DNA from 3 places in the uncultured Novosphingobium sp. genome. Region 2 is predicted to be linked to each of the others. Evidence: riboswitches for the same ligand, from Rfam matches in the RefSeq annotation. Region 2 holds a riboswitch; each other region holds the start of a gene.
What was found. Region 2 has a riboswitch for cobalamin ahead of ACHWRX_RS03210 (TonB-dependent receptor plug domain-containing protein). Riboswitches for the same ligand answer to the same signal wherever they lie in the genome.
Positions count from the first base shown of each region.

Region 1 (10,011 bases), on a different contig from region 2:
CGCTGGCAAGACGACGTTGCTCAAGTTGATCGCGGGCCAGGTCGATGCGGACAAGGGCACGCGATCGGTGCAGCCCGGCACGCGCATCGTTACGCTGGAGCAGGACCCGTTCTTCACCGGCTTCGACACGCTGCTGGACTTCGCGATTTCCGGCGACGACGCCCCGCCCCGGCATGAGGTGGAAGCGATCGCCGGCCAGTTGGGCATCGATCTTTCCCGCGCGGCAGACAGCGCCTCGGGCGGTGAACGCCGCCGCGCCGCCTTGTGCCGCGCTCTCGCTTCCGAGCCGGATCTGCTGCTGCTGGACGAGCCGACCAACCACCTCGACCTCGCTGCGATCGACTGGCTGGAAAGCTGGCTGCAGCGCTACAACGGCGCCTTCGTGGTGATCAGTCACGATCGTACGTTCCTGACCCGCCTCACGCGCGCCACCCTGTGGCTCGATCGCGGATCGCTGCGGCGCAAGGAAGTCGGCTTCGGCGGCTACGATGCCTGGGAAGAGCAGGTCTATGCCGAAGAGACCCGCGCGGCGGAAAAGATGGACGCCAAGCTCAAGATCGAAGCGCACTGGCTGGAACGCGGTGTCACCGCCCGGCGCAAGCGAAACCAGGGACGGCTTGCCAAGCTGTGGGAGATGCGTGCAGCCCGAGCGCAGATGATGGGCCCACAGGGCGCCGCCAAGCTCGCCATCGCCTCCGACGACACCAAGACCAAGTCGGTGATCGTGGCCGAGCATGTCACCAAGTGGTTTGATACTGCCGATGGCACGCCGCGCGCGATCATCAAGGACTTCAACTTGCGCGTGCAGCGCCGCGACCGGATCGGGCTGGTCGGCGCCAATGGTTCGGGGAAGACCACCCTGCTCAAGATCCTGACGGGCGAATTGGCGCCGGACGAGGGTTCCGTCACGCTCGCCAACACGCTGCAGGCCACGGTGATCGATCAGCAGCGCAGCCGCATGGCCCCCGAAAAGACCATCCGCGAAGTGGTGGCAGAGGGTGGCGACTGGATCGACGTGCGCGGCGTGCGCAAGCATATCCAAGGATATCTCAAGGATTTCCTGTTCGATCCCAACATGGTCGAGGCGAAAGTCGGTACGCTTTCGGGCGGTGAACGATCACGCCTGCTGTTGGCGCGCGAGTTCGCTCAGGTATCCAACCTCCTGGTGCTGGACGAGCCGACGAACGACCTTGATCTCGAAACGCTCGACCTCTTGCAGGAAGTGATCGCGGATTACGACGGCACTGTGCTGATCGTCAGCCACGACCGCGACTTTCTGGATCGGACGGTGACCGTTACGCTGGGCCTGGATGGCTCCGGGCATATCGACGTCATCGCGGGCGGCTATGCCGACTGGGAAGCGAAACGCCGCCAGCGAACCACGGCCGGCAAGGCGACGCGCGCGAAGGAGGAGACGGCCGCAATACCCGCACCGCCCCCGCCCGCCCGCACCAAATTGTCGTACAAGGACCAGCGGGACTACGAACTGCTGCCCCAGCGGATCGAGGATCTGGACGCGGCGATCGCCCGCGATGAGGCGGCGATGGCGGACCCGGCACTCTACACGCGCGATCCCGCCAAGTTCGCCAGCCTGAGCGACGCGATCGCCAAGGCCCGTTCCGAAAAGGATGCGGCGGAGGAGCGCTGGTTGGAATTGGCGGCGCTGGTCGAAGGCTAGATACCGGCGTTTCGCTGACCAGGGAAACTGCCGACCGCGTCCCCTTGCCAGAGCCTTTGCGATGGTGAAGAGCGCGCTTGGCCTATCGTCGATGGCTGGAGGACTTTGCGACATGATCAACCGCATCCGTGACATCCGCGCGCAAAAAGGTTGGACCCTCGCGCAAGTAGCGGCGGCCTGTGATCCTCCCACGACCGCGCAGACGATCGGCCGGCTTGAAACCGGCATGCGCAATCTGTCATTGATCTGGATGAACCGGATAGCCGCCGCACTTCAGGTTGAACCTGAGGTTCTGCTGCGGAGCGAGAGCGCCGAAGAGCCGACGATCACGGCAGTCCTCACCGCCAAGGGCGTCGACGCCCCGCACCGGCAAACCGACGCCGTACTGCCCACTGCGATCGCTGGGGATGGCGCGCTACGGGTCTTGGCGATCGAGGATGCGGCGGGTGATTATCGGAGCGGCGATCAAGTGTGGCTGCGGGAATGGCCGCTGGACAACGCCGCCGCGATCCTCAACCGGGATGTCCTGGCACCCCTGCCTGGCGGGCGTTTCGCGTTCGGTCGGCTGATCGGCCACGCCGATAATCGCGTCTCCCTGCTTCCGCCCGGCGGTGGGCAAAAGCAGGTCGATGTGTCTGAGCCCATCTGGATCGCGGTCGCCGAGATGCTGGTGCGCAAGCTTTAGGCGATGCGCGTCCTCTCCATCGCGACGCTGTTTCCCAATCCGGTGCGGCCGGGCTTCGGGATTTTCGTGGGCAACCAGATGCGCGCGATCGTCGCCCGGGGCGACGTTGACCTCACCATGGTCAGCCCGATCGGAATGCCGCCCTGGCCGCTTTCGCTGAAGCAACCCTACGCCCGCTGGCGATCGATTCCACGGCGCAGCGATGTGGTGGGCCTCAACGTTCATTACCCACGCTTCACTCTGTTTCCCAAGATCGGCGGCGACAGCAATCCCGCTCGCATCGCCGAGGCCGTCCTGCCCCTCGCGCGACAACTTCATGCCGAGCAGCCGTTCGATCTGATGGATGCGCAGTTCTTTGTCCCGGATGGACCGGCCGCGGCGATCGTCGCGCGCGCTCTCGGCTTGCCTTTGACGATCAAGGCGCGTGGCGCCGACATTCACTATTGGGGCAGCAGGCCCAAAGCCGTCTCACAAATGCTGTCCGCGGCGCACCAGTCCGCCGGGATGCTGGCCGTCAGCCGCGCCTTGCGTGACGATATGGTGGCGCTTGGCATGCCGCAGGATCGGATCGCGGTGCATTACACCGGCCTCGATCGCGAGCGGTTCCATCCCGTTGAACGCAAGGCGGCAAGAGCCTTGGTGTCAGCGCTCCCCGGCGTGAATGTACCTGAGGATGGCCCTCTGCTGGTGACGCCCGGGGCCCTGATCCCCCGCAAGGGGCAGCGCCTGGCGATGGAAGCGCTACGTTCGCTACCGGGCGTTCGACTTGCGCTGGCCGGTGCGGGGGAGGATGAGGCAGCCTTGCGGGCGCTTGCGCGAACGCTGGGCCTGGAAGATCGGGTGCATTTCCTGGGCCAGGTCGGCCACGATACCTTGCCCTCGCTGCTTTGCGCCGCCGATGCGCTGGTACTGCCTTCCGCCAGCGAAGGCTTGGCCAATGTCTGGGTAGAGGCCCTGGCCTGCGGCACGCCGATCGTCGTGCCGGATATCGGCGGCGCGCGGGAGATCGTGCCGGATCGTTCCGCCGGCCGGATCGTCGCGCGAGAGCCTGCGGCCATCGCCGCGGCAGTGACGGATATCCTCAACGATCCGCCGAGCCAATCAGAGGTGGCCGCGAACGTCGCCAAGTTCAGCTGGGGTGAGAATGCGCAGAACCTTGTGGCGTTCTGGAACGACATTCTCGAGAAGGAAGCACGCTAGATTCCGCTTCAGTCCCGCTCGTCGTTCCCACCGAAGCGGCAACGACGGAGGGTTCTGAATGTCAGGCCCCCCGCTCTCGAGCAAGGCGCTCCTGCCGGTCAAGGGAGGTCTCGGTCGAGACGAAGCTATCGGAATTGACCCGCAGCCAGATCAGGAACGGCGCAGACATGAAGATCGAGCTGTAGGTACCGATGAAGATACCCAGCGCGATTGCGGCGGTGAAGCCGAAGATAACCTCCGGACCCAGCAGCAGCAACGCGAACAGCGTGATCAGCACCGAGGTAGAGGTGACGATCGTGCGTGACAGCGTCTCGTTCACTGACAAATCGAGCAGCTCTGGCAACGGCATCTTGCGGAACTTCTTCAAATTCTCGCGAATGCGGTCATAGACGACGATCTTGTCGTTCAGCGAGTAGCCCAGCAGCGTCAGCAGCGCGGCGACGATGTTCAGGTCGAACTCCATCTGGGTCAGGGCGAACATGCCAATGGTCAGCAGGATGTCCTGCACCAGGGCGAACAAGGCGCCGACGGCGAATTGCCATTCGAACCGTACCCAGATGTAGATCGTGATGCCCAGCATCGCGAGGCCGAGCGCCAGCATGCCGGTGCGGAACAACTCGCCGGAAACCTTGCCGGAGACCGAGTCCACGCCGTCGATCCGGGCGTCCGCGTGGTTCTGGCGGATCGTGCCGATGATCTTCTGCGCCATCGCCTCGGCTAGCTCCGGATGGCCCTCGGAGCCATCGGGCAGGCGCATGCGAACGGTCACTTCGTTGGGCTTGCCGAAGGTCTGAATCGTCGGTTCACCGAAGCCGAGCGCGCCGACGCTTTCGCGAAGCTCCGATACCGGAGCGGCGGCGCTGCGTTCGAAGGTGACGCGGATCATCTGGCCGCCGATGAAGTCCACGCCCAGGTTAAGGCCGTGGGTAAACAACAGCACGATCGACGCCGCCATCGCCAGCAGGTTGGTGATGAAGAACGGCCACGTCCACTTCAGGAAGTGGATGTTGGTGTTGTCAGGGATGAGCTTGAGCAGTTTCACGAGGTCATTCCCTCAAAGCACGAGGTCGTTGGGGCGAGCGCGATGCAGCCATCCGGCCACCCACATCCGCGTTAACGTGACTGCGGTGAACACCGAAGTGACGATGCCGATCATCAGCACCACCGCGAAGCCGCGTACCGGCCCACTGCCGAAGGCGAACATCATGACGGCAGCGATCGAGTTGGTGATGTTGGCATCGAAGATGGCGCGGCTCGCCTCCTTGTAGCCATGCTCCACCGAGGCGACGACACGCCGCCCCCTCGCCCGTTCCTCGCGGATACGTTCGTTGATCAGCACGTTGGCATCCACCGCCGCACCGATCGTCAGCACGAAACCGGCGATGCCCGGCAGAGTCAGGGTCGTTCCGAAAACCGCCATGACGCCCAGGATCATCAGCACGTTAATGATCAGCGCAACGCAGGTGTAGACGCCGAAACGCCCATAGGTCAGCACCATGAAGATCATCAGCAGGCCTGTGCCGACCGCCATGGCGATCGCGCCCTTGTGGATCGAATCGGCGCCAAGGTCCGGCCCGACGGTCCGCTCCTCGACCACCTTGAGATCGACCGGCAAAGCGCCGGACCGCAAGGCGATGGCGAGCTGGGTGGCTTCCTGCACGCTGAAGCTACCGGAAATCTGGGCGCTACCGCCCAGGATCGGCTCGTTGATGTTGGGAGCGGACAGGATCTTGTCATCGAGGACGATGGCGAACGGCTTGTTGACGTTCTCAGTGGTCAGCTGCGCGAACTTCGCGCCGCCGGCCGTGTTGAACGTGATCGAGACGACGGGCGCATTGCTCTTGGGATCGAACGCCTGTCGCGCGTCGGTCAGCTGATCGCCCTTGATGCCGCCAAGACGACGCACGGCGAGCCCGGGCGAACCGCGGCCCTCCTTGGGGTCGGCATAAGGCAGAATCTCTGACCCGGCGGGCGCGATGCCCTTGGCGATATCGTCCGGCTGGGCGGTGACATCGACCAGCTTGAATTCCAACTTGGCGGTCTGGCCCAGCAGCTGCTTGAGCTGGTTGGGATCCTGCAACCCCGGAACCTGGACGACGATGCGCTGATCGCCCGAGCGCAGGATCGTCGGCTCGCGCGTGCCGAGCGCGTCGATGCGCTTGCGGACCACTTCGACCGCGGTATCCATGGCGTTGGTGACGGCCTGGTCGATCCCCTGCTGGGTCGGCGTCAGCACGAAGCGCGAGCCGTCCACCACCTGGATGTCCCAGTCACGCTGGCCGGTAAGACCCGCGCCGGTGGTGAGCGGCTGGATCGCTTCACGCGCGCTGTCCACCTGGCCGGGGTTCTTCACCATGAACGACAAGCGGCCGCCCTGGCTGGAAATATCGCCGACCTCGATCGCAGGCTCAGCCGCTTTCAGCTTGGTGCGGACCTGTTCTTCCATCGTCTCAAGCCGCTGCTGCGCCACCTGGCGCTTATCGGCTTCAAGCAGGATGTGGCTGCCACCGGCAAGGTCAAGACCCAGGTGAACACGCGGGCTGGGCAGCGAGGCGGGCCAGTTCAGCCCGGAAATCGCAAAGATCGACGGCAGCGAGGCCAGCATCGCGACACCCGCGATGAACCAGTACCAGGCCTTCTTCCATTTCGGGAAATCGAGCATCGGTGGCGCGCCTTCGCTCAGTCGTTCGCGGGCTTGGAGCCGGCGGGCGGGATGACGTCGGCGATGGTGGACTTGACCGCCTTCACCCGGACGCCCTGCGCGATTTCCACATTCACGTAATTCTCGTCCACGCTGATGACGCGGCCGATCAGGCCCCCGCCGGTCAGCACTTCATCGCCCTTCTTGATCGCCTCCAGCTTGGAGCGCTGCTCTTTCTGCTGCTTCATCTGCGGGCGCATGATCAGGAACCAGAAGATCAGGCCCATCGCCACGAACGGCAGATAGCTAAGCCAAGCCGGGGGAGTGGCGCCGGCTCCGGCGCCAGCGGCAAGGAGCGAGAGGATGGAAGTGTGCATGGGCTGCGAAACGCCTTCTTGTACTGTGGCCCGAACGCGTGACCGGCAAAGGATGCCGGGCCGCCGCATTACGGCAAGATCAGCGCGCGCGGTTAGCAGCATCCCAAGGCACTGGCAACGCGCGCCCGCTTTCGTTCCACCGCCAGTCGCGAGACGCTTGCACTCCTGCAAAGCCTTGCCTATAGGCGCGCCTCCGGTCGGGACGTAGCGCAGCCTGGTAGCGCATCACACTGGGGGTGTGGGGGTCGGAGGTTCGAATCCTCTCGTCCCGACCAAATTTTTCAACGAACAGATCACACCTTCCCCGCGCGATCGCCTTGGGCTAGAGCGCGCAGCCGAAGGGTGGGCTGTCGTCCATTCTTCGACATAGATCGCGCCGGTGCCCGGCAACGGGCTTAATCGGGAATGCGGTGCGGAGGATTTGCTCCTCCCATTCCGCGGCTGTCCCTGCAACTGTGAGCGGATAGCGCGATGCACTCGCCTCCTTTGACCGGAGGCAGCCACTGGACCGCGCGACCGCGCGATCTGGGAAGGCCGTGCATCAAGCTGTGACCCGCGAGCCAGGAGACCTGCCGGCGCTCCGGTCGCTCTTGCCTTGGTCCAGGGGATGGTCTCGGCACGGTTTATTCTTTCCGTCTGAGCGACGAAAGCGGTGCGGCTGGGGCTGCACGGGTGCTGCGCATCTGCGTGGGCGCAACGGCGCCTGCGTCTGGCGCGTGCTCGTCCAGAGCCCCTCCCCGTCACCTTTTGTTGGCTCGCCGCCCTGTGCGGCACGGAAGGGAAAAGCGCATGTCCGATCTGTCCAAGGTGCCTGTCACCATCGTCACCGGCTTTCTAGGGGCGGGCAAGACGACGCTGATCAGCCACCTGATCCGCAACGCCGGCGGGCGGCGGCTGGCAGTGGTGGTGAACGAATTCGGCACGCTGGGCGTCGATGGCGACATCCTGCAAAGCTGCGCGATCCCCGATTGCCCGGCGGAGAACATCGTGGAGCTGGCGAACGGCTGCATCTGCTGCACCGTCGCCGATGATTTCATCCCCACGGTAGAGCGGCTGCTGACGCTGGAGCCGCGCCCCGATCACATCCTGATCGAGACGAGCGGCCTGGCCTTGCCCAAGCCGCTGTTAAAAGCGTTCGAATGGCCTGCGATCCGCAGCCGCATCACGGTGGACGGCGTGCTCGCCCTTGCCGATGCCGAGGCCGTGGCGGCGGGCCGCTTCGCGCCCGATCTGGCGGCGGTGGACGCACAGCGCCAGGCCGATCCCAGCATCGATCATGAAACGCCGCTGTCCGAAGTGTTCGAGGACCAGCTGGCCTGCGCCGACATGGTGTTGCTGACCAAGGCGGACCTGGCAGGGCCGCAAGGCATAGCCGCCGCGCGCGCGATCATCGCCGCCGAATCGCCCCGCGTGGTGCCGGTGGTGGAACTGACCGACGGCGTGGTCGACCCTCGCGTCATCCTGGGGCTGGAAGCGGCGGCGGAGAACGATGTGGCCGCGCGGCCTTCTCACCATGATGGCGAGGACGATCATGAGCATGACGATTTCGACAGCACCGTGGTGACGCTTGGTGAGATCGCCGATCCCGACGATCTGGTCGTGCGCATCGAAGCCCTCGCGCGCGAACAGCATGTTCTGCGGGTGAAGGGCTATGTCGCGGTGACGGGCAAGCCGATGCGCCTGTTGATCCAGGCGGTGGGATCACGCGTGCGGCATCAATACGATCGCGCCTGGAAGCCGGGCGAGCGCCGCGAGACGACGCTGGTCGCCATCGCCGAGCGGGCGCATGTCGATCCCATCGCGATCCGAGAAGCTCTGGCGGGCTGAAGCCCCAGGCGATGCACGTCATCTTCCGCGAAGTGCACGGGATGGAGGAAACCGCCATCCCGCAGGATCTGGGGCAAGCGCCCGCGGACTTGGCGGTCCTGTCCTTCTCGGACAGCGACCTTGGCGCGTTCGCGCAAGGTTGGCATGAGGCGCGGCTGCTGGACCCCGCCTTCCCGACGCTGCGCCTCGCCAACCTGTCGGCGTTGGCGCATCCCTTGTCGGTCGATACGTATATAGAGCGTACCCTGGCCGGTGCCCGGGCGATCCTGATCCGGCTGATCGGCGGCGCGGCTTACTGGAGCTACGGCCTCGCCCAAGTCGAGGCGCTGGCGCGCGCCAAGGGGATCGCGCTGGCCGTGCTGACCGGCGACGGGCGGCCGGACGATCGCCTGGATTCGGCCTCCACCGTGCCGGTCTCAGTCGTTCGCGAATTGCAGGAGCATTGCCAGGCAGGAGGCGCAGAGGCGGCACGTAGCGCGCTGGGCCTGCTGGCGCAGCGGGCGGGAATCGCGGTGTCCATCGCCGGGAGCGCGCAAGCCTTGCCGCCAGCTGGGGGATGGCACCCGGCATCGAGCCTCTGCGATCCCAACCGCTTCGTGCGGCCGAGCGATCGCCCGCTAGTGCTGATCGTGTTCTACCGTTCGTACCTCACCGCAGACGACTTGGCTCCGTTCACCCAATTGCACGAGCAGTTGGAGCAAGCCGGCTTTTCCACTCTTTCGCTTTACGCCACCTCGTTGAAGGAACCACACGCACGCGCCGCGATCGGGCGATGGGTGGCGGCTCTGCAGCCGTCCGCGATCATCAACGCGACGGCCTTTTCCGCGCGGGACGAGGATGGCCATACCCCCCTCGACGCAGCGGACGTGCCCGTGTTCCAGGTCGCGCTGGCGACCGGATCGCAGGCTGCCTGGGCCGGTGCCCATCGCGGCCTTTCTCCGCCCGATCTGGCGATGCATGTCGTGCTGCCCGAGATCGACGGGCGAATATTTGCAGGCGTGGCCAGCTTCAAACAGAGCGGTGAGCGTGACCCGGACTTGGGCTTCGCGCAGGATCGCCACGGTGCCGACCCGGACCGTATCGCCGCGATCGTCGCCCGCATCTCCGGCTGGGTCTCGCTAGCGGCCAAGCCGGTGGCGGAGCGGCGGCTGGCGATGGTGCTATCCACGTATCCCGGCCGTGAGTGGCAGATGGCGCACGCCGTCGGTCTGGACGCCCTCGCCTCGACGGGAGCGATCCTCGCCGATCTGGCCCAGGCCGGATATCGCACGGCCCCCGCAGAAGCGCTGGAAGACAAGCTTCAGCAAGAGCGCCTCACTTGGCCCCTCGCCGAATACCGCGCTGCCCTCGCCACATTGCCCGCCGCCTTGCGACAGTCGCTGGCCGAGCATTGGGGCGATCCGGACACCGACCCTGCCGTCCAGAACGGCGCGTTTCATTTCGCGGCTACCCGATGCGGAAACGCCCTGATCGCGCTGCAGCCCGAGCGGGGCATGAGCGCGGACCGCACGGATAGCTATCACGATGTCACACGCTGCCCGCGCCACGCCTATGTCGCGTTCTACTTGTGGCTGCGCTCGCTCGGCATCGACGCGCTGGTCCA
Region 1 is NZ_CAXYKL010000032.1:703-10,713, forward strand. Features, by position in the region: gene ACHWRX_RS02030 (ABC-F family ATP-binding cassette domain-containing protein) at 1-1,678, shown strand, start outside; gene ACHWRX_RS02035 (helix-turn-helix domain-containing protein) at 1,791-2,363, shown strand; gene ACHWRX_RS02040 (glycosyltransferase) at 2,367-3,563, shown strand; gene secF (protein translocase subunit SecF) at 3,625-4,605, opposite strand; gene secD (protein translocase subunit SecD) at 4,618-6,225, opposite strand; gene yajC (preprotein translocase subunit YajC) at 6,243-6,581, opposite strand; tRNA gene ACHWRX_RS02060 (tRNA-Pro) at 6,780-6,856, shown strand; cobalamin riboswitch at 6,942-7,173, shown strand; gene cobW (cobalamin biosynthesis protein CobW) at 7,371-8,408, shown strand; gene cobN (cobaltochelatase subunit CobN) at 8,420-10,011, shown strand, end outside.
Region 1: another riboswitch for cobalamin. It lies ahead of cobW (cobalamin biosynthesis protein CobW); the one in region 2 lies ahead of ACHWRX_RS03210 (TonB-dependent receptor plug domain-containing protein).

Region 2 (10,011 bases):
GGATTCCAGCGCCGCCTTGCGGTCTAGCGCGATGGCGCGGCGCAGGCGATCGTATTCGCGCACACCGCCCAGATATCCCCCACGCTCGATATGCGAGATGTTGGGATGAGCGGCACTGAACCGCCCCTTCGTCCGCCGGTGGAAGACATGCCGCTCGAACAGGATCTTGGGCCGACCGTCAGGCAGAAATCCGCCACCCGCACTTTCCACCGAAGCGACGGCGCGCAAGGCCGCCACCGAGCAGCCAAGATCCCGGGCCGCGCGCGCATAGTCCGCATCACGCAGCGGCACCGGGTTGCCCTTGAACTCATCCGCCATGTCCACTTCCCTCGTCGCGACGACCATTCCGGAGGTAACGCGGCGGTGTCCGTGTAGGAAAGTGGTTTAACGGCGGCCCCGCTCCGGGATCAAAGTCGCGCGCGAACGCCCACGAAGCCCGAACGCCCGGCGACGCCGTAGCCGCTGACGACCTCGTATTTCTCGTCCGTCAGGTTTTCGATCCGACCGAACAAATCCAGATGCTCGTTGATCGGCAAGCTGGCGCGCACGGTGCCGGTGGCATAGCCTTTTAACGCGGAGAAATTGCCCGCGCTGCTGTAGCTGCCGCTGACCATGCGCAGATCACCGCCCAGCACCAGACCGGCAAGCGGGCTGGTCCAGTCCGCCGACATCGTCAGCGCGTGACGGGGACGGCGTGCAAGGTCGGTGCCCTCGTTGAAATCACCGGCGGTGCGATTGGTGGCCTTGACGTATGTGTAAGCCGCCTGGGCACGCATCCGCTCGCTGACTTGCGCGCCCAGTTCCAATTCGAACCCGGTGGCGCGGGCCCGGCCGATGTTCTGGTAATAGCCAAAACGCCCGTCGTTGCAGAGCACGTTCCCATCCGGGCAGAACGCGAAGTCGATCAGGTTGCGGCTGTCACGCCGGAAACCCGTGAGCGCGAAATGCAGGGGGCCGTTGCGATCGCCATACTCGATCCCGGCGTCGTAGTTGCGGCTGCGCTCAGGATTGACCAACGGATTGCCGTATTCGGAGAACAGCTGATAGAGCGTCGGCACTTTGAAGCCTTCACCGTAGGAAGCCCGCACACGCCACTGATCGACGACGATAAAGCTGCCGTTCGCACCGAACGTCCACTGTCCGCCGAAGCGTGAATGATCGTCGTAGCGCACGCCGCCCGCCAGCGTCGCGCGATCGCCGTACCAGCCCAGCAGCGCGTGGCCGCTGGAAATGCCGGCTTTGTTACGACCCCCGGAGGTGTCGATGCGCGACCATTCGTGATCGGCACCGAAATCGAGGCGGATATCCTGCATGATGCGCCAGGCCCCGAACAACTCTGCGCGGCGCGTCTGGCCTTGGGTATTGGCGGTATCACCGAAGTAGCTCGGCCCGAAGTAGCGGCGGCGGGTGTCGGATATCTGGTAGCCGGCGTTCAGGTCCAGCGCCTCGGAGGTCCACGCCAGACCCGCGCGACCACCGATCTCGCGGGTCTTCTGATAATCGGGCGTATCGATCAGGCCGAAGGGCGGATTGAAGTCGAACCCATCGATGTCGAGCTTGCCGTGCGTGTAGCGGCCGACGATGTTGGCGGTCAGGCCGGGGGCGATATCCACATGCGCGCGCCCGCCCGCGCGCCATTGGCGGAACCCGTCACGCTCGGTGCCACTGGCCGCCTGGCTGATGCCGTCGGTGCGCAAGTATCCGCCGTTCAGGGTGACGCCATAGCCATTGCCGGTGACGCCACCGGTCACCTGCCCGTCAAAGGAATCGCGCGCACCATATTCGGCGCGGGCTTCCAGACCGTTTACGTCGCGCGAGGTCAGGGCGAGGACGCCGCCGATCGCGTCCGATCCCCAGATGACTGAGTTGGACCCGCGCAGCAATTCGATCTTGCCAAGTCCACCCGTCGTCAAGTTACCGAAATCGTAGCCGCCGCTCGGGGCTGCGACGTCAGCCACGCGGATACCATCGACCATGACGAGCAACTGCTGCGAGTTGGCGCCGCGCACGAACAGGCTGGTTTGCGAACCGATGCCGCCAGCACGCGCGATGGTGAGACCGGGAAGGCGCTCCAGCACCCGGGTGATGTCCGGCCCCTGGACCGCATCGATTTCTTCGCGACCGATGACGCTGATCGGCTGCCCGCTCAAGTCCACACGCGCGGCGCTGCCGGTGCCGACAACGGCGATCAGGGTGTCACGGACGCGATCGGCAACGGTGACCTCTCCGGCCTCCTGGGCCATGGCCGGGACGGAGAAAGCCAGCGCAGATGACAGCAAAAACAGGTACTTCATGGATAAACCTCCCACCTTGAACGACATGCCGTTCATGGCAAGAGGGCCCGCGCGCATCCCTCATGGGCGCGCAAGTCCACGCTGCAGCCGGTACTCCCGCCCGGTGCGGAACGACCGTCAAATCGGGCAGGTCTCCTGGCTCCCGGGTCACGGCCTGCCCTCGCCTTCCCGGAGGCGCGATGGCCGCCAGTGGCATCGGTGAGTGCAGGCTCTCCGGTCACAGTTGCGGGAGCAGCTTCGGGTTTACACCGAAATTCCCTCTTCGGTCCGGCAAGCCGGACGACCCCTGACGTGGCCGTGCTGCTAGTCGCGCGGGGAAGGGCCCGCAAGTGCAGGAAGGACACGGTGCCGCGCCAAACTTCGCGATTGGATGGGAGAACTCGTTAACGGGTTAAGCCTATCGCGAAGCGATGTACCGCATCGGGACGCCGCCCAGACCCTTGCTGCACGCGCATTCGCGCGGCGCTATGCGCATGGTCGAGATTCTCTTGATCGATATTTCATGACATTGTCGCTGTCCCAGATCTGCCTTGACGAGCAGCGCCCTCGCGATTTCGTGGCGCGGATCGGGTGGGCACGCGCCGGCCGCTGGTATGCCGCGGGCCAGAGGCGTGCCCGGCTGGCACTGGTGGTGCTGGGGGCGATCGCCCTGCCCGCCTTTGCCGCGCCCGGTGGATGGGCGGACGATTGGGACGCCTTTTCTATCGGCAATGCCGATGCCGCCGCCGCTCCGGTGGAGCCCATGCCCTTCGAGCGGGCGGGCGACAGCTTTCCCGGATCGGCCTTTTACTACCTGCAGTTCGAGAGCCGCGAGCCGGGATTTGGCGAAGGCATCCATTCCGATGCGGGTGCCGCTCCGTCGCTCGACGGAGGGCCTGCCCCAGTCGCCCGGTCCCTGCGGATCGATAACAGCGGCGTCGATCGCACCCGCGCCGAACAATGCATGACGGCGGCGATCTATTACGAGGCGGCCAGCGAGCCGGACGCCGGACAGCGGGCCGTGGCGCAAGTCGTGCTCAACCGCGTGGCGCATCCCGCCTACCCCAAGACCGTGTGCGGCGTGGTCTTCCAGGGATCAGAGCGATCGACCGGCTGCCAGTTCTCCTTCGCCTGTGACGGTGCAATGGCGCGGCGGCCCAACCGCCTGTTCTGGGAACGCGCCGCCATGGTCGCCCGGCAGGCTCTCGCCGGCTATGTCTATGCGCCAGCGGGCTTGGCGACGCATTATCATACGGTCGCGGTGCATCCCTACTGGGCCCCCAGCCTGCACTACTTGCTGACGATCGGGGCGCACCGCTTCTACAGTTTCAACGGACCGGCCGGGCAACCCGCCACCTTCCGCTATGCCTATCTGGGCGGCGAACCCCTGCCAGCGCCGCACCGTCATGACGACACGGCTGCTGCCGTGGCGGCGAGCGCGGCGCTCGATCCGTTGGCGATCCAGAAGGCTTACGAAGAAGGCCTGCAACGCGCGCGGGCCGCCGGGCTGGTCGCCAATCCCGGCGGCCTTGCCCCGACGGCCGCTGCGCCGCCCCCGCCAGCCTACACAGCCGAACTGAAAGAGCGCGGCGGCGAAACCCTCTATCGCGGCGACAATCTACCCGGGGGCAATGACGTGCGCGAGGAATACCGCAACAGCGGCGCCTGGATCGCCAGTCCGACCAGTTGACGTGCCAGTGTTCGATGAGCCGCAAGGTGTTTGCGGCCAAACGCAATCCTCAACGGCGCTGAAACCATAGGCCGTCACGAATAGCTTACGAGACCCAGCTAGATTGGCCTCATACCAAGAAACATAGGGCCGCGACTTCTCATGACTATCCGCTTCGCCGCCGCACGTGCCCGCGGCAAATCGCCCTTGCACACATGGCGCTGCCGTTCGGTGCCGCTGTGCGCCGCCAACGACAACACCCGCGCCACGCTGGACGACGGGATGCTCATCGCCTCGCTGCGCCACTTCGCCAGCCACGGATTGGCCTCCGCGGAGACGGCGGGCGCTTATGCAAGAACGGCCATCGCCGCTGGAGATGAAGCGGCCTTCGATCATTGGCTGGCAATCTGCGCGCAATTCGATCGCCGAATGGCTCTTCACCTTCGGCGCCGAAACGGCTGATCATCACCAGCGTACGATTATTGCTATTGATAACCGTTATCATCTTTCCCGTCTGATTGGTGCATCTTTTCGCCTTTAAGCGGTTGCAATCCCCTTTTCATCGGCCTAGGCCCGCCCGGAACTTCTCGGAGCCTGCCGTCTAGCGGGGCAAAGCAGGCTGTCCTTTCGTCCGCTGCCCCGCTCGTGTGAAGAGGACTGACAGGCTCTATGGCTCGCAAGAAGATCGCCCTTATCGGCGCTGGCAATATCGGCGGCACGTTGGCGCACCTCGCCGCGCAGAAGGAATTGGGCGACATCGTCCTGTTCGACATCGCGGACGGCGTTCCCCAGGGCAAGGCGCTCGACTTGTCGCAGTGTGGCCCGGTCGAAGGTTTCGACGCCCAGATCACCGGTTCGAGCGACTATGCCGCCATCGCCGGCGCCGATGTCGTGATCGTCACCGCGGGCGTTCCGCGCAAGCCCGGCATGAGCCGCGATGACTTGCTCGGTATCAACCTAAAGGTGATGAAGGCCGTGGGCGAAGGCATCAAGGCCAACTGCCCCGACGCTTTCGTGATCTGCATTACCAACCCGCTCGACGCGATGGTATGGGCGCTGCGCGAATTCTCGGGCCTGCCGCACAACAAGGTGGTCGGCATGGCGGGCGTGCTGGACTCGGCGCGCTTCTCCACGTTCCTCGCCTGGGAATTCGGCGTTTCCGTGCGTGACGTCACCAGCTTCGTGCTCGGCGGCCACGGTGACACCATGGTGCCGGTGGTTGAGTACTCGACCGTCAAGGGCATCCCCGTTCCCGACCTCATCAAGATGGGCAAGTCCTCGCAGGAGCGCATTGACGAGATCGTCAAGCGCACCGCGAACGGCGGCGGCGAAATCGTCGGCCTGCTCAAGACCGGTTCGGCGTTCTACGCCCCGGCCGCTTCGGGCATCGCGATGGCCGAAGCCTATCTCAAGGACCAGAAGCGCATCCTGCCCTGCGCCGCCTATGTCGAAGGCCAGTACGGCGTTGACGGTCTTTACGTCGGCGTGCCGGTGAAGATCGGTGCCGGCGGTGTCGAGGAGATCATCGAGATCGAACTGAACGAGAAGGCGAAGGCCGGCCTCCAGGTTTCGATCGACGCGGTCAAGGAACTGCTCGTGGCTTGCAAGGGCATCGACGAGAGCCTGGCGTAAGTCGCTCTCTCGTTTAACCTCTTTCCTCCCCAGGAGATAAATCGATGTCCATTCTCGTAGATAAGAACACCAAGGTCATCACCCAGGGCATGACCGGCAAGACCGGCAGCTTCCATACCGAAACCGCGCTGGCTTACGGCACCAAGATGGTCGGCGGCGTAACGCCGGGCCGTGGTGGTACCGAGCATCTCGGCCTGCCGCAGTTCAACTCGGTCCACGAAGCCAAGGCCGCGACCGGCGCCACTGCGTCGTGCGTCTATGTGCCGCCCGCCGGTGCCGCCGACGCCATCCTGGAGGCGATCGACGCGCAGATGGAACTGATCATCTGCATCACCGAGGGCATCCCGGTGCTCGACATGATCCCGGTGAAGCGCGCGCTGACCGGCTCGAAGTCGCGTCTGATCGGCCCGAATTGCCCCGGCGTGCTGACGCCCAACGAGTGCAAGATCGGCATCATGCCGGGCAACATCTTCTCCAAGGGTTCGGTCGGCGTCGTCTCGCGTTCGGGCACGCTGACGTACGAAGCCGTGTTCCAGACCACCAACGCCGGGCTCGGCCAGACCACGGCTGTCGGGATCGGTGGTGATCCGGTCAACGGCACCAACTTCATCGACGTGCTGGAGCTGTTCCTGGCCGACGACGAGACCAAGTCGATCATCATGATCGGCGAGATCGGCGGCTCGGCCGAAGAAGAAGCGGCGCAGTTCCTGAAGGACGAAGCCAAGCGTGGCCGCAAGAAGCCGATGGCCGGCTTCATCGCAGGCCGCACCGCACCTCCGGGCCGTCGCATGGGCCACGCCGGCGCGATCGTTTCGGGCGGCCAGGGCGGCGCGGAAGACAAGATCGCAGCGATGGAAGAGGCCGGCATCCGCGTCTCGCCGTCGCCGTCGGAACTGGGCGTGACGCTTCAGGCAGTGCTGAAGGAACTCGTCTGACTTAAATCTATCCCTCCCCGCCGAATGTATCGGCGAGGAGGGATACCGGCGGACAGCAGGCCTCCTCCCCGGGAACCCGTTGCACCGCGATCGATTGGTGAGATGCGCTGGGATCGCCTCCAGCGCGCAAAAGGTCATTTGCCATGGGCAACGAAACGTTCGACTTCTTTCCTGACGAGCCACAGGCTGGTCCCAGCTGGCAACGCGGCAACTGGCCGATCGTCGGTGGAGATTACGAAGACGACCTGACGCAGGCGCTCGATCCCACCACGCTGAAGACGCAGATCGAAAAGTCGGTCAAGAAGGCCGGCACGCCGGTCGACGAAGCGCGGATCGAGGAAGCGGCGAACGATTCGATCCGCGTGATGATGCTGATCCGCACCTATCGCGTGCGCGGGCATCTCGCCGCCGATCTGGACCCGCTTGGCCTGAACCAACGCGAATTGCCCGCCGATCTCACCCCGGAATTCTACGGCTTCACCGGCGCGGCCTTGGATCGCAAGGTCTATCTGGGCGGTTATCTGGGGCTGGAGTGGGGCACCGTCCGCGAAGTCGTCGATATCCTGCGCACGAACTACTGCGGCAAGGTCGGCCTGGAATACATGCACATCTCGGACGTGGAGGAGCGTCGCTTCCTTCAGGACCGGATGGAAGGCGTGGACAAGGAGATCGAATTCACGCCGGAAGGCAAGAAGGCGATCCTGCAAGCCGTGATCCGCGGCGAGCAGTATGAGAAGTTCCTGGGCAAGAAGTACGTCGGCACCAAGCGCTTCGGGCTCGACGGCGGTGAGTCCATGATCCCCGCGCTGGAAGCCGTTATCAAGTACGGCGGCCAGCTGGGCGTGAACGAGATCGTCTATGGCATGGCCCACCGCGGCCGCCTGAACGTCCTCGCCAACGTGATGGCCAAGCCCTACAAGGTGATCTTCCACGAATTCTCGGGCGGCTCGGCCAACCCCGAAGACGTGGGCGGCTCTGGGGACGTAAAGTACCACCTCGGCACATCGACCGACCGTGATTTCGATGGCGTGAAGGTTCACATGAGCCTGATGGCCAATCCCAGCCACCTGGAAACGGTCGATCCGATCGTGCTGGGTAAGGTTCGCGCCTACCAGGTGCTGCAGGACGACATCGGCGATGATATCGGCCCGGGCGCGCGCCACAAGAAGGTGCTGCCGGTCTTGATCCACGGCGACGCCGCATTTGCCGGGCAAGGCATCGTATGGGAATGCTTCGGCCTTTCCGGCGTGAAGGGATACAACACCGGCGGGTGCATCCACTTCATCATCAACAACCAGATCGGTTTCACCACCAGCCCGCAGTTCGCGCGCAAGTCGCCCTACCCCTCGGACGTCGCGAAAGGCGTCCAGGCGCCGATCCTGCACGTCAACGGCGACGATCCGGCGGCGGTGACGTTCGTGTGCAAGCTGGCGATCGATTATCGCCAGACCTTCGGTCGCGATATCGTGATCGACATGTGGTGCTACCGCCGCTTCGGCCACAACGAGGGCGACGAGCCCAGCTTCACGCAGCCGCTGATGTATTCCCAGATCCGCCAGCATCCGGGCGTCAGCGCAATCTATGCCGATCGCCTGAAGCGCGAAGGCGTGATCGACGATAGCTTCGTGGCCGAGACCGAGGGCGCATTCACCTCGCATCTCGAGGAGCAGTTCGAAGCGGCCAAGAGCTACAAGGCCAACCAGGCGGACTGGTTCGCGGGGCAATGGAGCGGCTTCAACAAGCCTGCAGACCCGGAAACCGCGCGCCGTAACGTTGATACCGGCATCGAGAACAAGCTGTTCGACAGCCTGGGCCGCACTCTGACCACGGTCCCCGAAGACCTGACGATCCACAAGACGCTGGGCCGCGTTTTAGATGCCAAGCGTGAGATGTTTAAGTCGGGCGAAGGCTTCGACTGGGCGACTGCTGAGGCACTGGCTTTTGGCAGCCTCGTTTCCGAAGGCTACAGCGTGCGCTTGTCGGGTCAGGATTCGGGACGCGGCACTTTCAGCCAGCGCCATGCCGTCTGGGTCGACCAGACCAGCGAGCGCAAGTTCGTGCCGCTCACCACGCTGCCGCACGGCCGGTTCGAAGTGCTGGATTCCACGCTCAGCGAATATGGCGTTCTCGGCTTCGAATACGGCTACGCCAGCGCCGATCCCAAGACGCTTGTGCTGTGGGAAGCGCAGTTCGGTGATTTCGCCAATGGTGCGCAGATCATCATCGACCAGTACGTCGCCGCCGCCGAAGCCAAGTGGCTGCGCGCCAATGGCCTCGTCATGCTGCTGCCGCACGGTTATGAGGGCCAAGGTCCGGAACACTCGTCCGCCCGGTTGGAGCGCTATCTGCAACTCTGCGCGCAGGACAACCTGCAGGTGTGCAATATCACCACGCCGGCCAACTACTTCCACGTGCTGCGCCGGCAGATGCACCGCTCGTTCCGCAAGCCGCTGATCATCATGACGCCCAAGTCGCTGCTGCGCCATCCCCTGGCCAAGTCGCCGGCAGCGGACTTCGTGGGTGAAGGCAGCCACTTCCGCCGCATCCTTTCGGATCCCAAGGCGCCTGCCGATGCCGCGACCAAGAAGGTCGTGCTCTGCTCCGGCAAGGTGGCCTATGACCTGATGGAAGCGCGCGACGCGGCCGAGATCGATGATGTGCAGATCATCCGCGTCGAGCAGATCTATCCGTTCCCTGGTGAGCCGCTGACCGCCCGCCTCTCACGCATGCCCGCATTGGAAGACGTGGTGTGGTGCCAGGAAGAGCCGCGCAACAACGGCAGCTGGTTCTTCGTGGAGGAACACATCGAGGCCGCCATGGAAGAGGCTGGCCTGAAGATCGGCCGCCCCCGTTATGCCGGGCGCGCCTCTTCAGCTTCCCCCGCGACCGGCCTTGCCAAACGCCACGCCTCCGAACAGGCGGCACTCGTCGCCGACGCTCTGGGCCTCTCGGTCCGGTCCGAAATCCGTCGCAAGCAGAAGGCTTGAGATAAAAGATGTCCAGCGAAGTCAAAGTCCCCACACTCGGCGAGTCCGTGTCCGAGGCCACCATCGGCCAATGGCTGAAGCAACCCGGCGATGCCGTCGCCGCGGACGAGGCGATCGCCAGCCTTGAAACGGATAAGGTGGCCATCGACGTCACCGCGCCGCAGGCCGGCGTGATGGGCCAGCATATCGTCAAGGAAGGCGACACGGTCACCGTCGGCGCGCTGATCGCGACGATCGAAGACGGCAGCGGCGCAGCAGCGGCTCCCAAGCCAGCGGCGGCGGCACCTGCCCCATCTCCCAGCCCGGCACCGACACCGACAGCGGCCTCCACCCCAGCGGCTCCGGCTGCGGCAGATGACACGAGCGGTGGTTCGTCCGTACTCTCCCCGGCGGTTCGCCGCGCGGTGCTGGAACATGGCATCGACCCCAGCAAGGTGAAGGGCACCGGCAAGGACGGCCGTATCACCAAGGACGACGTGCTGGCCGCCGCGCAGGCCAAGACCGCGCAGCCCGCG
Region 2 is NZ_CAXYKL010000051.1:39-10,049, forward strand. Features, by position in the region: partial or broken gene ACHWRX_RS03205 (N-acetylmuramidase domain-containing protein) at 1-318, opposite strand, end outside; gene ACHWRX_RS03210 (TonB-dependent receptor plug domain-containing protein) at 408-2,294, opposite strand; cobalamin riboswitch at 2,402-2,597, opposite strand; gene ACHWRX_RS03215 (cell wall hydrolase) at 2,797-3,963, shown strand; gene ACHWRX_RS03220 (hypothetical protein) at 4,105-4,404, shown strand; gene mdh (malate dehydrogenase) at 4,612-5,574, shown strand; gene sucD (succinate--CoA ligase subunit alpha) at 5,619-6,509, shown strand; gene ACHWRX_RS03235 (2-oxoglutarate dehydrogenase E1 component) at 6,653-9,496, shown strand; gene odhB (2-oxoglutarate dehydrogenase complex dihydrolipoyllysine-residue succinyltransferase) at 9,505-10,011, shown strand, end outside.

Region 3 (10,011 bases), on a different contig from region 2:
GGCCTGAGCCACCTGGACTTTCGCCATCTTGGCCTTGTGTTCATCGTCGGTGCGAGGGGTCTTCATCGGTAATCTCCGGGCGGGTTGGCGGCATCGTTCGCAGGTGAGGCGGGCGCTGGCAATCCCACCCGATGCGCCATCAATTTGCTTGACGCTATCGGCCAGTCGCCCTCTAAGCAGCCGTGCAAGGCGTCCCGAAAGGCTTCACCGCCCGAGGGACATGGGAATGAGGTGGGCGTTCGCGCCTGAAGCCTCAGCCGCCCCCGCGACTGTAAGCGGATAGCGAGAGGCGCATGGTGAACCCCGGTTCGCCAGCCACTGGAGCCCAAAGCTCCGGGAAGGTGCGCCCCAAGCGATGACCCGCAAGCCAGGAGACCGGCCCTGCATTCGCGCCATTCCGGCGCATCGGTGCCACTCAAGGCCGTCGGTGGGACGGCAGGAGAAACGTGTTATGCATATCGAACCGGGCCTTGTGCCCCCGGGCAAAATGATGCTCGGCTACATCACGGCCGCAGCCGCCGGGTCTTACGCGCTGAAGCAGGTGGCGGACACCGCGCGGCAGAGCGGAGCCGCCTCCGTCGCGCTGCGCAGCCTGATCGCCACCGTGCTGGTGTTCTGCTTCTTCCAGGTCCTGCCGCACCATCCGGTGGGCGTATCCGAAGTCCACCTGATCCTGGGCTCGACCCTGTTCCTCACGCTCGGCCTGGCGCCCAGCGCCGTCGGCCTCGCCATGGGGCTGCTGATCCAGGGCCTGTTCTTCTCTCCGATCGATCTGGCGCAATACGGCATGAACGTGACCACGCTGCTGGTGCCGCTGTTCGGCCTGGCCGCGCTGGCCCGCAAGATCATAGCGCCGCGCACACCCTACGTGGCGCTCGGCTATGGCCAGGCGCTGGCGCTTTCCACCACGTATCAGGCCGGCATCGTCGGCTGGGTCGCGTTCTGGGTCTGCTGGGGCCAGGGCTTCGCCTCAGCCAACATGGCATCGCTGGCCACATTCGGCGGCGCTTACATGCTCGTCATCGTGGTGGAGCCCGTGATCGATCTTGCCGTCTTGGCGACCGCCAAGGCCCTTAGCGGCCTGAAGGGCAGCGGACTGGTGGAACGACGCCTTTACGAAACCGCCTGATCCCAAGCCACCACCTGTGGCTTGTTACAGATAACCAATGATTCGAGACGGCCTGACCGCCCGATCGAACATATATGATCGCGCCGGTGCCTTGAGAGAGGCTTAAAAGGGAACGCGGTGACGATGGCGTGCCCATCCAATCCGAGGCTGTCCCTGCAACTGTAAGCGGTGAGTGCGATGCGCATCGCTTCCCTCGGCTATCGAGGGAAGCAGCCACTGGGCCGGACGTTCGCGTCTGTCATGGCCTGGGAAGGCCGTGCGTCAAACGATGACCCGTGAGCCAGGAGACCTGCCGGTGCTTGGTCGCTCTTGCTTGGGCCCAGGGGATGGTCCGGGCACGGTGAACTCCGTCTGAGCGGCGAACGAACGGCCAAGCCGCAGCGATGGGTTTTCCCTCGGTCGTCTCGCACGTCCGTCTCCCGTTGCTGTAACGGTTCGCGGGCGTTGCCCGCCGCCAGGCACAACCGTTCGTAACTTGCAGCCAAATGCCGTGCCCTGGAAGGGCTCGAGCATACTTGAAACGGGGCCTCAGTTACGATGAACAAGTACCTCCTCTCCTCCGGAGTCTGCCTGCTGTCCGCTGCCTTCGCCGGTACCGCGCAAGCTGACGAGTCCTCCGATGTTACAGCCGACATCCTGGTGATCGGCCGGTCGGACCTGGGCATGAAGGTGGCAACCGAAACCGGCAGCCGCCTGGGCCTGACCCCGCTGGAACTGCCCGCCAGCATCGCCACCGTCGATGGTGACACGATCCGCGCCCGGGGCGATCTGACCGTTGCCGAAGCCGTGTCACGCGCGCCGGGCGTCACCACGATCGGCAATCCCGGCAATGGCAACACCGCCTTGTCGGTGCGCGGCTTCACCGGGCAGAGCTCTGTCCTGCAGTTGGTGGATGGCGTCCGCCTGTTCCCCACCGCCGGCACCATCACCTTTCCCACCGATCCGTGGAACGTGGAGCGGATCGAAGTGCTGAGCGGACCATCCTCGGTGCTCTATGGCCAAGGTGCGCTGGGCGGGGCGATCAACGTCGTCACCAAGAAGCCCAGCGACCGGCGCGAACTGGACCTGGAAGCCAGTTACGGCTCTCAAAACACGATGCACTTTGCGGCCGGAGCGGGCGGCCCGCTGGGGCAAGTGCTGAGCTACCGCGCGGACGCCAGCTACCGCCGTTCGGATGGCTGGGTCGATCGTGGCCGGAGTGAAAGCTTGTCCCTTGGCGGCGCGCTGCGCTTTGTGCCTTCGGATCGCTTCAGCCTGACCCTGCGCGGCGATTATGGTGACAACAAGCCGATGCAATACTTCGGGACGCCGCTGATCGACGGCCGCCTGGACCCGCGCACCAAGCGCCGCAACTACAACGTCCGCGATGCGCAGATGCATTATCGCGACGATCGCCTGACGCTAACGGCACAATGGGCGATCAGCGACGCGGTTTCCTTCACCAACACCGCGTATCGGCTGAGCAGCAAACGCCGCTGGTACAATCTTGAGAACTACTGCTGGATCGGCGCCACGGGAGAATGCCCCAGTGGCAACGGTTCCGGCACCCCCGGCCAGATCCGTCGCTTCGACAACCTGGGCATCGTCCATGATAACAAGCAGTTGGGCGATCAGGCCAACCTTACCATCCGCTCGCAACTGGGCAGCGGGCTGGCCAACGATCTGGTGCTGGGCTTCGATGTCAACGCGATCAAGCTGACCTATTGGAACAACTTCGCGTTTGCGGATCAGTCGGACGAAGTCGACCCCTTCCGCTTCGATCCCGGCACGTTCGACGGCAAGGCCAACCGCATCCCCCGCTATCTGACACGCACCAGCGAATGGAGCGTCTTTGCCGAAGACCGGTTGAAGATCGGCCAGCAAATCTCGCTCATCGGCGGCTTCCGCTATGAAGAAGACCGGGTGAAGCGGCGCAACTTCATCTATGACGCGGGCGGCAACATCACCGGGCAAGTCAACGCCTTCCCCAATGGCGCGCGGCAGCGCAAGTTCGAAAACTTCACCTGGCGGGTGGGCGCCGTCTATCAGCCGACACCGAACCTGTCGTTCTACGGCCAATACTCCACCGGCGTCGATCCGCTGGGGACGTTGACCACTTTCACTACCAACGCCACGCAGTTCAGCTTCACCAATGCCAAGGGCGATCAGGTGGAAGCGGGCATCAAGGCCAGCTTCCTGGACGGCAAAGGCTCTGCCACGCTGGCAGCCTATCGCATCGTCAAGAAAGGGCTCGTGGCGCAGCGCACGCCGACCAGCCCGATCGAGCAGATCGGCCAGCAATCCTCCAAGGGCATAGAGGCCGCCCTCGCCTTCTCGCTTCCCGGCGGCTTTGCGCTGGATGCGAACGGCACGATCTTGAAGGCGCGCTTTGACGACTATATCACGGGCGGTAAGGACTTTGCGGGCAATACGCCGTCCGACGTGCCGGAGACGGCCGCAAACCTCTGGCTAACCTGGCAAGGCCTGGGCGGGCTGCGCGCACAAGCCGGACTTCGCTATGTCGGCCGGCGCTTTTCGGATAACGGCAACCGGTTCCGCGTGCCCAGTTACGCCGTGGTCGACGCCGGGCTGTCCTATGCCTTCACGCCCGATCTGGCGGTCGACTTGCGGGTCTACAACCTCCTCGACAAGGACTACGCGGCCACCACGTATTCGGATCAGCAATGGCTGCTGGGTCGCCCACGCTCCGTCGATGTGGCGCTCAGAGCCCAGATCTGATGAAGACGGCGCCCGGGCTGCTGCATAAAGGCAAGCGATGGCTCTATCTGGTCCATCGCTGGATCGGCATTGCCACATGCCTGCTGCTGGCGATGTGGTTCGTTTCGGGCGCGGTCATGATGTACGTGCCGTTCCCCTCACTTACCGAGGAGGAACAGCTGGCAGGGTTGCGGCCGGTCGACTGGGCCAATGTCCATGGCCCTGCTTCGCCCGATACTTGGCTGCAACAGGGCCCCGACGGGCCGCTGTGGCTGGGCGAACAAACGCGATCGGCCACGCAAGGGCTGCCCCTCCCCCCCACCGATGCCGGCGCAGCCAGGCGCGAGGCGGCGGCTTTCGGGCACGCAAACGTCCGGTCGGCCAGTCTGATAGAGCGGGATCAGTGGACCGTCGCGGGCAGCTACGATCGCTATCGCCCCTTGTGGAAGGTCACACTCGATCGGCCCGACGGGCTCGTCCTCTATGTGAGTGGCAAAACCGGCAGCGTGGTGCTCGACACCCATAGGACAGAGCGCTTCTGGAACTGGCTGGGCGCGGTCCCGCACTGGATTTACCTGACGGTGCTGCGACAGGACCAGCCCCTGTGGCGGCAGGTCATCCTGTGGACTTCGGGCGCGGGTATCGTCGGCGTGGTCAGCGGCATGTGGATCGGCGTGCTACGCGTCCGCCTGCGCCGCCGCCGCTACAAGGGCGGCCGCGTCTCACCGTATCGGGGCTGGCAGTGGTGGCACCACGTCTTCGGGCTCCTCGGTGGTACGGCCATGACGCTATGGATCGTCAGCGGGTGGCTTTCGGTCGATCCCAACCGATGGTTCGCCGACAAAGGTCCGGGCGACGCCGCCCTCGCCCGCTACACCGCCCAAGGTTCTGCCCCACCGATCGACTGGCGCGCGATCGGCCAGCGTCCAGAGGCCGACACCGTCAAACGCGCGCGCTTGATCTGGACGGACGGCATGCCGCTGCTGGTCCTGGCGCGGACGAGTGGGACGGCGTCGGTCCTGAACGCGCGAACGCTGGAAACGATAGCACTCGATCCCGCCCATCTCGTGCAGGCGGCGCGCCGAATATTGCCTCACGCCGGCGTCATCCGCACGGAATGGCTGACACAGCCCGACACCTATTGGTACAAAGCCAAAGGCACGGTGGAACTGCCGGTCCTGCGCATCCGCTTCGACGATCCGGCGCAAACATGGATCACGATCAGTCCCCGAACCGGCGAGATACTGGAGACGCAAAGCGCACGTCGCCGATTATACCGCTGGCTGTTCGACGGCATTCACCGGTGGGACTTTAACGGCCTGATCACCCGCCGCCCCTTGTGGGACGCCTGGATGGCCTTGTGGCTGGCAATGGGCACGATCGGCGCGATCAGCGGCATCGTCATCGGGGTCCGGCGCCTGCGGAAGTAGGGCCAGGCGTCCAACATTATAATACAGCGCGAAGCATTTGCAGAACGCGGCCTGCTTATCCTCGTCCGCCTCCGGCACGGCGGATATTCATGGAACGATTGGGTCTACTCTATACAAAAAAGCAGGTCCGAAACTCAGGATCATTCCCGAGTTTCAGACCTACCTTCATCAGATCAATTATATGTCAGAACTTGATCGAGGCACTGCCACCAAAGGTGCGGGGCGCTCCATAAACGGCAGTCGCATACCCGAAGGCCTGGAACTGAGCCTGCCGCGCGGTGATGTAGTTTTTGTCAAACAGGTTCCGGACCCAGAATTGAGCACTGATCGGCGATCCTGCAACGTTCTCCCAATTCAAAGAGGCGCTGGCGGTGAAGTAACTATTGATTTCATTGTATTGAGGGCCAAAGCTGGCGTTGTAACCCACGAACAGATTGTTTTGCTTGATCTTGCTCGAGTAATATCCAGAAATAGTCGTTGTGATCTTACCGGAGCTCGGATCAATCGGCAATTCGTACGTGGCGGCCACGTTGAATTGATGCTTCGGCGTCTGCGCCGGCACCGCGCCGCTCAAGTCGCTCCTGGGAACGAGTGTTGCGCCAGTCAGGCCATCCGCGTTGCCGCCAAGACCCGGAATGATGAAGCTCTTGAACTCGGAATGGATGTAATTGTAGCTGCCGTCGAAGGTCAGACCTTGAACGGGTGAGTACCGCATCTCAAAGTCCGCGCCATAGACCTCTTGCTTGGCGGCATTGATAACGCCGAAGCCGGAGAACTGATCGTCATAATTAACATTGACGAAGATCTGCTTGTTGCTGGTTTTGCCACGATACAACGCCACGTTGGTACGAAGTGGACGCCCACCGAGCGACCAGTCCGCCTTTACGCCGGCCTCGATCATCGTGGTCTTCTCAGGCTCGTAGAAGGGAACTTCGCGGATTGTAAAGTTGGCGCCCCCAGCAAGATAGCCATGGCTGATCTTGGCGTAACCCAGAACGCGCGAGCTGAACTTGTTGGAAAGCGCGACGGTCCAGCTTGGAGCACGGAAGCTCTTGCTACGTCGGCCGACGCAAGCATTCAGATCCCGGTCCGTGTAAGCCAGGAACGCGGCGGTGTTGCACGGCGTCCGCGCATCGGGTCGGAAAAATTTGCCGAACCGCGGCAGCACACCGTCCGCCTGAGCGACCGTACCTTCTGACTTCACGTGATCCCAGTTGTAACGGACACCGCCCGAAATATTCAGGGTATCGGTAATGTCGAACTCAGAGTTGAAATAAGCTGCCTTCGATGTGAACTGCTTCTTCTCAAAGTTCAGCGCATTGCTCACCAATGGTGCGTTGAAGAACGTCAGATAGATGCTCTGCGCCACGGTGGCATTTTGGCCCTGCCTTTTGTCGTTCAGGAGGAAATATCCACCCAAGCTCGTCCGCAGGCGCCCATCGAGGGCTTTGTGCCGCAGCGTGATGTCGTCGGTCCACTGCGAGGTCTTCACGTCGTTCAGGACATTCACCAGAGCGAAGGACGTGCCGGAGCTCTCTTCCGATGTTTCCGTTTTGTCATGGCGATAGCCCAGAACGTTGCGGATGGAAAAGGCATCGGAAAGCTCGATCGTAGCACGATGCTCCAGCCCGAACAGCTTCGCCTTGCCGTAAAGGTCCTTCGCCACGCCTGAAGGATCGGCACCAACGAAGATGGATTTGCGCGAGCCCGTTAGCGCACCCAAGTTGGCAAGATTGATACCCTGGCCGGCATTCGGCCGGAATGCGACGGGGATGAACGCGGTGGGGGATTCATCGCGCTGGAAATAGTCCAGGATCAGCGCCGTTTCGATCGGTCCGCTGTTGAGCGACATCGTTCCGCGCAGCGAGTAACGGTTCTCGTCCGAGAAATCCTTTGGGGCACCACCCGCCGCGATCCGGTTCTTCACGTATCCATCACGCTTGATGTAGTTTCCGGCAAAACGAAAAGCTAAAACGTCGTTGACGGGCAAGTTGATCATGCCCTCGAAATCACGGCGATTGTAGTTACCGTAGCCCGCCTTCGCGAAGGCCTCGACCTTGTCGGTTGGAAGATTGGTACGGACCGTGATCGTACCACCCGTCGTATTGGTGCCGAACTGCGTACCCTGCGGCCCCTTGAGCACTTCAACGGTGCTTATATCGTAGAACTGCGTCGTGATACCGACCGCTGACATCAACGGCACGTCATTCAGATAAAGAGCGACGCCGCCATCAATGCCCAGCTCGGTTGCCGTGCCGCGGATGGCGAATACCGGGACGCCACCGGTCGCGTTGTTCGAAATCGTCAGGCCGGGAGTAATCGTCTGAAGATCCTGAACGGTAAGGATCGCACGGTCTTGAATTTCCTTGCCGCCGAATGCAGCCACGGTGATCGGAAGCGACTGCGCGGCTTCACCTGTCTTGCGGGCGGTGACGATGATGTCGCCAAAACCTGTGCCATCGGCCGGCTGCTGATCCTCCGCCGCGATTACCGGGCTCGCCATCAGGGCCACGGCCGTAGCGAAAACAGAAGCGCCGATTACGCGGCACGATGAAACTTTCATGTAATTCCTCCCAAGTCAGGCAACTACCAGAGCCCGCTTTCGCAGCGCTCATATCGGCAAGTTCAGCCGGACTGCATGGGATTTCGCCCGTCTGCAAAAGCAATCAGACATAGGATTGAAAGTGTAGTTGGTGGCAGTCCCGATAGATTTTATGACACCTGTTGCCCAATTCACACGGCACTGACTCAACGAATGATCGTTTGGTCTGACGCTTATCAGAATAACCTGCGCTCCCCTTCGGGGGCTCTACGCACCCGCAGTCGAGAATTGGCGGATACTAGGGAAGGCGGTGCCGACTACACCTTTCACACCAATTGGCGGCTCGCGAAGCGGGACATCAACTGCATCGCTGCGATGCTGTCCGCATGCAAAACGGCAAGAGTTTGAAACGGATGGATCAGCCCATCCATCCGCAGCGCCTCGACCGTGTTGCCGGCCTCCAACAACTTTTGCGCGTAAAGCTCGCCCTCGTCCCGCAGCGGATCATACTGCGCGGTGATGATCAACGCAGGGGGCAATCCACTCAAGTCTTTGGCGCGCAAGGGGCTGAGATATTGTTGGTCACGATCGGCGTCATCGGCGTACTGATCCCAGAACCATTGCATCAGTTCGCGTGTAAGTAACTTGCCCTGAGCGTTTTCGATATACGAAGGGCGATCGAAATCGTGATCGCAGATAGGGTAAAGCAAGACTTGGCATGACAAGGCCGGCCCACCCTCATCGCGGGCTTTCAAAGCCACAGCTGCGGCAAGATTGCCGCCAGCGCTGTCGCCCATCACGCCCATTCGCGCGGCATCGAAACCCAGTACCTGAGCGTGGTCAGCCACCCACTCGGTCACATCATAGCAATCCTCGAGCGCCGCCGGATATCGATGATCGGGAGCAAGCCGATAGTCCACCGACACGACGGCGCACCCGGCTTCGTGGGCAATGAAGTGTGATCGAAACTCGTCGCCATCCAACGAACCACGCACCCAACCGCCACCATGCATGCTGATGAGCACGGGATGCGGCTGCTCTGTCTTTGGTCGATAGATGCGGATCGGGATCAAATGGCCATCCCTTCCCCTGACCTTGCGGACCTCTACCGAAACAGGGTTGGAAAGCGGCGGAATGTTGACCGGGGCTGCACGCATTTCTGCCGCTAGCTCTACAGGTGGACGCGAGAAGTCGGTCGGCGGCAGGGCATTCACCCGGTCGAGGATGGCCTGAAAATCCGGGTTCACAGCCATACGGTCATCCTCTTATGTCTTGATGCGCCCGGTCGATAGACGCCGGCTGCGCAGTAATCGGTGCTAGCTCAATCCACATCGATAGTTGCTGGATCCACACCGACGGCCGCCGCCTGGCGCTTCGCCCAGTCCGCTTTCAACATGAACGTAGGATCGGCACGGACAAGGGCCTCGGTCTGCGCCATCAAAACCTCTTCCGATTCGTCCAGATCGAGCGGTTCGGCGCAGGGCTGCGCGATATACCAGGGAGAACCGGCATAGAGTTCAAGCCGATTATCCTCAGGATCGTAGCAATAGATGCTCCAGGCGTTGCCGTGATTCATCGTGCGATCGACGCGGACACCTTCAGTTTTGAAGATCTCATTGAAAGTCTGAAGGTCTTTCAAAGACGACAATCGGAAGGAAAGCTGGTTGATCAGGCCGACGCCCATGGCATCGTCACGACCCTCTACGAGCACCAACTGATGATGCTCCAGAGGACTACGGCTGAGAAAGACGATCCGCCCACCGCGTTGCGTCGGTCCCTGATCGGTGACGACCATGCCCAGCACGCGCTGATAGAATGCGACCATGGCATCAAGATCGCGGACATAGAGGCCAACATGGCGAAATTGCGCGTCGGGCGGTGAGATCGTCATCGGGACAGTCTTTCTCAGTTCGTCGGGTATCGTGCTGTCATTCGCACCTGCAGGCTCGGCGGTCTTACGAGGCGCGGACCAAGCCGCCATCGACATAGAAAGTCTGCGCGGTGATCAGGTCCGCATCGGAACTGACCAGGTACGACAGCGTGCCGGCCATGTCCTCGGGCGTAGGCGGGCGCGGAATGGCCTGGCGTTCCGCCAGAATGCCATACAGTTGCTCTGACGTGAAGCCACGAAAGTTTGGTTCGCGCGCAAGCGTACCCTCGGTACGGGTGAAGCCAGGCGCGATGGCGTTGACCGTGATTCCTTCAGGACCGAG
Region 3 is NZ_CAXYKL010000272.1:15,329-25,339, reverse strand. Features, by position in the region: gene cobO (cob(I)yrinic acid a,c-diamide adenosyltransferase) at 1-66, opposite strand, end outside; cobalamin riboswitch at 171-399, shown strand; gene ACHWRX_RS15205 (energy-coupling factor ABC transporter permease) at 452-1,129, shown strand; cobalamin riboswitch at 1,197-1,441, shown strand; gene ACHWRX_RS15200 (TonB-dependent receptor) at 1,667-3,847, shown strand; gene ACHWRX_RS15195 (hypothetical protein) at 3,847-5,256, shown strand; gene ACHWRX_RS15190 (TonB-dependent receptor) at 5,441-7,819, opposite strand; gene ACHWRX_RS15185 (alpha/beta hydrolase) at 8,125-9,051, opposite strand; gene ACHWRX_RS15180 (VOC family protein) at 9,120-9,689, opposite strand; gene ACHWRX_RS15175 (SDR family NAD(P)-dependent oxidoreductase) at 9,754-10,011, opposite strand, start outside.
Region 3: another riboswitch for cobalamin. It lies ahead of ACHWRX_RS15200 (TonB-dependent receptor); the one in region 2 lies ahead of ACHWRX_RS03210 (TonB-dependent receptor plug domain-containing protein).